DNA from 2 places in the Microbacterium sp. KSW4-4 genome. Region 2 is predicted to be linked to the other one. Evidence: predicted binding sites of a transcription regulator. Region 2 holds the regulator's gene; the other holds the start of a gene.
The links. Region 2 encodes LexA, which represses DNA repair genes until DNA is damaged. Its sites were predicted from a motif close to TCGAACANNTGTTCGA; they were not measured.

Region 1: the regulator LexA is predicted to act here: its motif matches at 2,143-2,158, upstream of recA (recombinase RecA).

The regions. Positions count from the first base shown of each region.
Region 1 covers NZ_JAHWXJ010000001.1:112,534-116,448, reverse strand. Annotated here, with positions in the region: gene KZC57_RS00555 (regulatory protein RecX) at 39-902, opposite strand; gene recA (recombinase RecA) at 902-1,948, opposite strand; gene KZC57_RS00545 (DUF3046 domain-containing protein) at 2,209-2,433, opposite strand; gene KZC57_RS00540 (helix-turn-helix domain-containing protein) at 2,452-2,760, opposite strand; gene KZC57_RS00535 (CinA family protein) at 2,902-3,390, opposite strand; gene pgsA (CDP-diacylglycerol--glycerol-3-phosphate 3-phosphatidyltransferase) at 3,387-3,915, opposite strand, start outside.
Region 2 covers NZ_JAHWXJ010000001.1:902,787-906,701, reverse strand. Annotated here, with positions in the region: gene metE (5-methyltetrahydropteroyltriglutamate--homocysteine S-methyltransferase) at 1-890, shown strand, start outside; gene lexA (transcriptional repressor LexA) at 973-1,659, opposite strand; gene KZC57_RS04505 (LysM peptidoglycan-binding domain-containing protein) at 1,943-2,311, shown strand; gene KZC57_RS04500 (histidinol-phosphate transaminase) at 2,391-3,485, shown strand; gene hisB (imidazoleglycerol-phosphate dehydratase HisB) at 3,482-3,915, shown strand, end outside.

The DNA.
Region 1 (3,915 bases), 790 kb from region 2:
TGTACGAGCGTCACCGAGAGCCGATCGCGTGCGGACCGTCAGTCGGAATCCACGAACCGGACGCCGGAGACACCACCGCCGAACGAGGCTTCCCGCAGTGCCGTCTTCGCCGCGTTCATGGCGACCGATCCCCCGTACCCGCGGCGCGACAGCTGCCCGACCAACCGTCGGAGCGCCGCGTCGGGGTCGAGGCGTCCCATCGAACGCGCTTTGGTCCGGGCGAACTCCAGTGCCCGCTCCGCATCGTCGTCGGGCAGCTCGTCGAGCGCGGCGTCGATGACCTCACGAGGAATGCCCCGCTGCGCGAGCGCTCGAGACAACGCGACCCTCCCCTGGCCCTTGCGTTCGACGCCGGACGTGACGAGGAGCTCGGCGAGCACGGCGTCGTCCAGGTATCCGCGCCGTACGAAGTCGTCGATCACGTCTTCGATGGCGTCCGTCGCGAGCCCGTGTCCTCTCAACACCAGCCGGGCCTCGGAGACGGACAGCGACCGCGTGCGGAGCTTCCGCACCAACGACTCCTCCGCCGTCACTCGGACCTCCGCCGCCGAGGGGCCGTTCTCCGCGCCCTCTCCCCCTCCGGTCGATCGGGACGTATCGCCGACGGCGCGCAACGTGGTCGTCTTCCCGCCCCGGGAAGCGGCCCGCGCCGCGGCACCCCGGGCGGGGTGCCGCGCGCTGGGAGAACCGTCGTCGACCGACGGGGACCCTGCCGACGAGGGCTCGTGCCACGTCGAGCGCCAGAGTCGCGCCGCGTCCGCGGTCGGCCCCGACCCCGCAGGCGGTGCGGATGACGAGTCCTCCGCACCGCCATCGGCCGGACGCTCCGCACGCGCGGGTCCGCCGAAAAGAGGGATGATGGGGGCGATCCGCTCGGAATCGCCCCCACGCTGGTCACTCATCAGGCCGGGCGACGCTCGGCCAGCTCATCAGAACCCGGAGCCGCGGCCGGGCCGCCGATACCGAGCTTCTGCTTGATCTGACTCTCGATCGCCAAGGCGATGTCGGCGTTGTTGAGCAGGAACGTCCGCGCGTTCTCCTTGCCCTGGCCCAGCTGATCGCCGTCGTAGGTGTACCACGATCCCGACTTCTTGACGATGCCGTGCTCGACGCCGAAGTCGATCAGGCTGCCCTCGCGGGAGATGCCGACGCCGTAGAGGATGTCGAACTCCGCCTGCTTGAAGGGCGGGGCCATCTTGTTCTTGACGATCTTGACGCGGGTGCGGTTACCCACAGCGTCCGTGCCGTCCTTGAGCGTCTCGATGCGGCGGATGTCCATACGCACGGAGGCGTAGAACTTCAGCGCCTTACCACCGGCCGTGGTCTCCGGGGAGCCGAAGAACACGCCGATCTTCTCGCGCAGCTGGTTGATGAAGATCATCGTCGTGTTCGTCTGGTTCAGACCACCGGTGAGCTTCCGCAGCGCCTGCGACATGAGGCGGGCCTGGAGGCCCACGTGGGAGTCACCCATCTCGCCCTCGATCTCCGCACGCGGCACCAGGGCCGCCACCGAGTCGACGACGATGAGGTCGATGGCACCGGAGCGCACGAGCATGTCGGCGATCTCGAGAGCCTGCTCACCCGTGTCGGGCTGCGAGACGAGAAGGGCATCGATGTCGACGCCGAGCTTCGCGGCGTAGTCGGGGTCGAGCGCGTGCTCCGCGTCGATGAATGCCGCGATACCGCCGGCCCGCTGGGCGTTGGCGATGGCGTGCAGCGTCAGCGTCGTCTTACCCGAGGACTCCGGGCCGTAGATCTCGACGATGCGGCCACGCGGCAGACCTCCCACGCCGAGGGCGACGTCGAGGGCGATGGAACCGGTGGGGATGACGGCCACAGGGGCACGCTCATCGCTGCCCAGTCGCATGACCGAGCCCTTTCCGAACTGGCGGTCGATCTGGGCGAGGGCAGTCTCGAGGGACTTCTCGCGGTCGGCGGGTGATGGCATGGTGTGCTCCTTCTGCGCGTGTGCTGCCGCCTGTAGGCTGTCGCGGCTCTTCCGGCGGAAGGAACTCTCCGACAAGGCGTATGGCTTTTCAGCCTGGACCTCACGGTACGGCGGACCTCCGACATTGCGTCGAGGAGCCACGGATCGTGGGGATCAGAACCGTCTGACCACTTGTGCAGAAGACTACGCCCGGTTCGAACAGATTTTCGACAACACGCCGGTCCGGCGTGTCGGACTTCCGCACACCCGGGAAGCCGCCGTCATCGACCGCGCGGCTCCAGACGCCCCACGCCGTGGCGACGGGATTCCGGGACATCCATGTCGGCGCAGAGCGCGAGCCAGATGTCGCGCGGAGGTACGCCGGCTTCGAGAGCCTCGAGTGCCGTTCGTCCCCCCATGCCGGAGAGCACGAGGTCGTTCACCAAAGAAGAGGCTCGGGCATGGAACTCGGCGTCGACGGCGCGCAGGAACTCACTGCGTCGCATAAGGGTGCTCTCCGAGTGTCAGCGGAGCGAGAGCTCGGGCTCCACGGACGCGACCAGGTCGTCCGGAACGACGTCCGGGAAGACCTGGATGCCTTCGAGCACCGAGATGCGGTCCCCGACCTCGCGCATGATCGTGGAGATGGGGACGTCGAGTGCCTCTGCCACCGAGGCGAGGATCTCGCTCGATGCCTCCTTCTGTCCGCGCTCGACCTCACTGAGGTAACCGAGAGCGACGGATGCCTTGCCCGCGACCTGCCGGAGCGTCCGCCCCTTCTGCAGACGGAAGTCCCTCAGTACGTCGCCGATCTCCTGTCGTACAAGAATCATCGGAACCTCCTCCGCAGTTCGTGAATCGAGGTCTCCCTCGAAGAGACGGCCAGTCTAGTCCTCCTGGCTTGCACAGAATCTACCCTTGCACTCTGTGGTTTGAATGTGAGCACATCCATATCAACATGACGCGGGGGGTCGCTATTCCCGCAGCGCAGCGGCCAGCACATCGAGGACCGCCGCGACCGTCTGTGCTCGCACCGCGTCGCGGTCCCCCTCGAAGTGGAACGGTCGGGTCCGACTCACCGTCGGGGTGACCACGCCGATGTGGACGGTCCCCACGGGCTGCCCATCCGGGGAGTCCGGACCCGCGATCCCCGTGGTGGACACCCCGACATCGCCGGGGAGACCATCCACCGCGACGGCGTCGCGCACTCCGGCAGCCATCTGCCGCGCTACCTCCGGGTGCACCGGCCCGTATCGCTCCAGCAGGTCGGTGTCGACGCCGAGCAGCGTGTGCTTGACGGGCGTGGCGTAGGCGACGACGCCGCCGAGGAGCACCGCGGAGGCGCCGGGAACCGCGACGAGCGCCGCGCACACCGCACCGCCGGTGAGCGACTCCGCCACACCCAGGGTCCAGCCTCGCTCACGCAGAGCGTCCAGAGCCTCGGCCGGCGTCGTGCCGCTCATCGGCTCTGACGCGCGCCGCGCACCTGCGCGACGATGTAGTCGATCCCGCTGACGACGGTGAGCACGAGCACGATGACCATGAGGACGGTCGTCACGACCGTCCACGGGGCGAGCCCGATGAACACGTGCAGCGGCAGGAGAGCCCAGCCGAGGGCGACGCCCTGGAAGGCCGTCTTGATCTTGCCCATCCAGGCGGCTGCGACAACGTGCTCGCTCGCGACGACCAGACGATGGATGGTGATCCCCCACTCGCGGACGAGGATGATCACGACGATCCACCAGGAGACCTCGCCCAGGATCGCCAACCCGACGAATCCGGCGCCGGTGAGGAGCTTGTCCGCGATCGGGTCCCAGAGCTTGCCGAAGTCGCTGACGATGTCGTAGCGACGTGCGAGGTAGCCGTCGACCCAGTCGGTCGAGATGGCGACGATGAAGAGGACGGCAGCGATCCAGCGCACGGTGAGATCGGCGAGGCCGTACGTCCCGCCGACGAGCAGGAGGACGAAGAACACCACGGCGAGCGGG
Region 2 (3,915 bases):
GTGAGGTCGCCGCGGTCGTCTCCCTGCAGGAGGACCTCGGTCTCGACGTCCTCGTGCACGGCGAGCCGGAGCGCAACGACATGGTGCAGTACTTCGCTGAGCACCTCGACGGCTTCGCGGTCACGCAGCACGGCTGGGTGCAGTCGTACGGCTCGCGAGCGACGCGTCCATCGATCCTCTGGGGCGATGTCTCGCGTCCCGCGCCCATCACGGTCGCTTGGTCGGCGTACGCCCAGTCGCTCACGGCGAAGCACATGAAGGGGATGCTCACGGGCCCCGTCACGATCCTCGCGTGGTCCTTCGTCCGCGACGACCAGCCGCTGAGGGAGACGGCGAACCAGGTGGCGCTGGCGCTGCGCGATGAGATCGCCGATCTGGAGGCCGCGGGCATCCAGGTGATCCAGGTCGACGAGCCGGCGCTCCGGGAGCTGCTCCCGTTGAAGCAGGCCGACCAGCCGGCGTACCTCGACTGGTCTGTCGCCTCGTTCCGTCTGGCCACGGGCGGGGCTGCGGCGGCGACCCAGGTGCACACCCACCTCTGTTACTCGGAGTTCGGCGTGGTGATCGACGCGATCCGTGCGCTCGACGCGGACGTCACGTCCATCGAGGCGGCCCGGAGCCGCATGGAGGTCGTCGCGGACATCGCCGAGGTGGGCTTCGACCACGGCATCGGCCCCGGCGTGTACGACATCCACTCGCCGCGCGTGCCCACCGTGGAGGAGGTCGAGTCCCTGCTGCGGCGTGCGGTGGAGGAGATCCCTCTCCGTCAGCTCTGGGTGAACCCGGACTGCGGTCTGAAGACCCGCGGCTACGCCGAGACCACGGCGTCGCTGCGGAACATCGTCGAGGCCACGCGGCGCGTGCGCGAAGACGTGGTGGTCACCGCCTGACGCGGTCGTCCCCGGACACACGAAGGCCCTCCCGGTGCGACCGGGAGGGCCATCGTTCTCGTCTCACCGACGATGCGGTGCCTCAGACGGCGCGCATGACCGCGACGACCTTGCCGAGCACGACCGCCTCGTCGCCCAGGATCGGCTCGAACGCGGAGTTGCGGGGGAGCAGCCACGTGTGGCCGTCGCGACGCCGGAGCACCTTGACGGTCGCCTCGCCGTCGAGCATGGCGGCCACGATCTCGCCGTTCTCCGCCGTGTTCTGCGAGCGCACGACGACCCAGTCGCCGTCGCAGATGGCGGCGTCGATCATCGACTCCCCGGACACCTTGAGCATGAAGAGGTCGCCCTTGCCGACGAGCTGCCGGGGGAGCGGGAAGATCTCTTCGACCTGCTGGTCCGCCGTGATCGGCACGCCCGCGGCGATCCGCCCGACCAGCGGCACGAGTGCAGCATCGCCGACAGGAGTCACCACATCCGCCGGGTTCTCCGCGCCGGTACCGGGGAGGTCGATGAGGACCTCCATCGCGCGAGTCTTGCCCGGGTCGCGCCGCAGGTAGCCGCTGAGCTCGAGCTGGCCGAGCTGGTGGGTGACGCTGGACAGCGACTTGAGCCCGACGGCGTCGCCGATCTCGCGCATGCTCGGCGGATAGCCGTTCTGTGCGATCGAGGCCTGGATGACCTCGAGGATCGCCATCTGCTTCGGGCTGAGGTTCTTGCGACGACGGGTGCGCGGCGCCTCGGACTCGAGGGCTGAGGTGTCGCTCATGGTGCTCCTTCACTGCGTGATCCGACGTGCCGCTTCGAATGTCGGTGGCCCGTGGTGGGGTGTCCTTATCGAAACCGTATCCGAGAAACGTGCCGATCTGGAAGATCTGTTCGAGCGTGTCGGGCGATTCGCGGGGCATGGTTTCGAAGAAAGCTTGACAGATGTTCGAACTCGAAGATATCTTCGGAACGTAGCTTCGCATCCACGGCTCCCGGCCGAGGCGCGGATGCGAAAGCTACGCCAACCTCCCCGGGCTCCGGCGCCGGGACAGTAAGGAGCAGACATGAGCAGCATGAGCCTCAGCACCGCGACCGCCCTTCCGGCATCGGCCCGTCCGGCCACCCGGCTGCGGATCACGGCCCGCGGCCGCCGCACCCTGCTCGCGCTCGCCTCCGTCCCGCTCGCTGCGGGTATCGCCTTCGCCGCCATCGGTGGGGGCAGCGCGATCGCCTCCGGTGTAGACGCACCGGCCGTCTCCGTCGAGACCGTCACGGTCATGCCCGGTGACACGCTCTGGTCGATCGCGAGCAGCATCGCTCCCGCCGCCGACCCGCGGGATGTCATCGGCGAGATCAGCCGGATGAACCTCCTGCGCGGCGGTGAGCTCCAGGTCGGCCAGGAGCTCGCGCTCCCGGCACGGTACACCGACTGACGCGGAGTCCGAGGTCCTGCCTCCGATCCCTGACGATCCGATCGTCACGATGACCTCGGCCCTCCGTGCTCCTCTTAAGATGGGAAGGGTGACCTTCTCCCTCAACGATCTCCCGCTCCGCGACGATCTGCGCGGACTCACCCCGTACGGCGCACCTCAGGCCCCGCTGCCGGTCGCCCTCAACGTCAACGAGAACACGCATCCTGTTCCCGACGAGGTCGCCAGCGACATCCTCGACGACATCGCGGTGGCGATCCGAGACGTGAACCGGTACCCGGACCGTGAGTTCACCACGCTGCGGGAGGCGTTCGCCGACTACCTGGGGCACGGCCTCACGTCGGAGCAGATCTGGGCGGGCAACGGATCCAACGAGGTGCTGCAGCACATCTTCCAGGCCTTCGGCGGACCGGGGCGCACGGCCTTCGGCTTCGGCCCCACGTACTCGATGTACCCGCTCATCGCGAAGGGGACCGGTGCGTCCTGGATCGCCGGCACCCGTCAGCCCGACTACACGGTCACCCCGGAGGAGGCGGCGGAGCAGGTGCGCGCGGCCGACCCCGACATCGTGATCCTCTGCTCGCCGAACAACCCGACCGGCACCCCGCTGGGGCTCGACGTGGTGGAGGCCGTCTACGAGGCGGCCCGCGGCGTCGTGATCGTCGACGAGGCTTACCAGGAGTTCGCGCCACGGGATGCGGCGTCGGCCCTCACCCTCCTGGAAGGACGGCCGCGGCTCGCCGTCTCCCGCACCATGAGCAAGGCCTTTGCCTTCGCCGGTGCCCGCGTCGGCTACCTCGCGGCCGATCCGGCGTTCATCGACGCGCTCCGGCTCGTGCGACTGCCGTACCACCTGAGCGCTCTGACGCAGGCCGCCGCGGTCGCCGCCCTCCGCAACGCCGACGTCATGCTCGGCATGGTGCAGGAGATCGTGGAGCAGCGTGACCGCATCACGGCGACGCTCGAAGCCCTCGGATACACCCCGCACCTCTCGTGGTCCAACTTCGTGCTGTTCGGCGGCGTCGCGGATCCGCGGGCGACGTGGCAGCAGCTGTACGACCGCGGGGTGCTCGTCCGCGACGTCGGCATCCCCGGCCACCTGCGCGTCAGCGCCGGCACCGAGGCGGAGACGACGGCGTTCCTGGACGCCCTGGCCTCGATAGGATCGGCATCATGACCATCCCCGCGCCCACCGCACGCACCGCGAGCCGCGTGCGCAGCACGTCGGAGTCCACCGTCGAGGTCGAGCTGAACCTCGACGGCACCGGTGCGAGCCGCATCGACACCTCGGTGCCGTTCTTCGACCACATGCTCACGGCGTTCGCCAAGCACTCGCTGACGGATCTCACCGTGCGGGCCTCCGGGGACACCCACATCGACGCCCACCACACCGTGGAGGACGTCTCGATCGTGCTCGGCCAGGCGATCCTGGCAGCCCTCGGAGACAAGTCCGGCATCTCCCGGTACGGCGACGCCCTCGTCCCGCTGGACGAGGCCCTGGCGCAGGCCGTCGTCGACATCTCCGGTCGCCCCTACCTCGTGCACGAGGGGGAGCCGGCCGGCTTCGAGCACCACCTGATCGGCGGGCACTTCACGGGATCACTCGT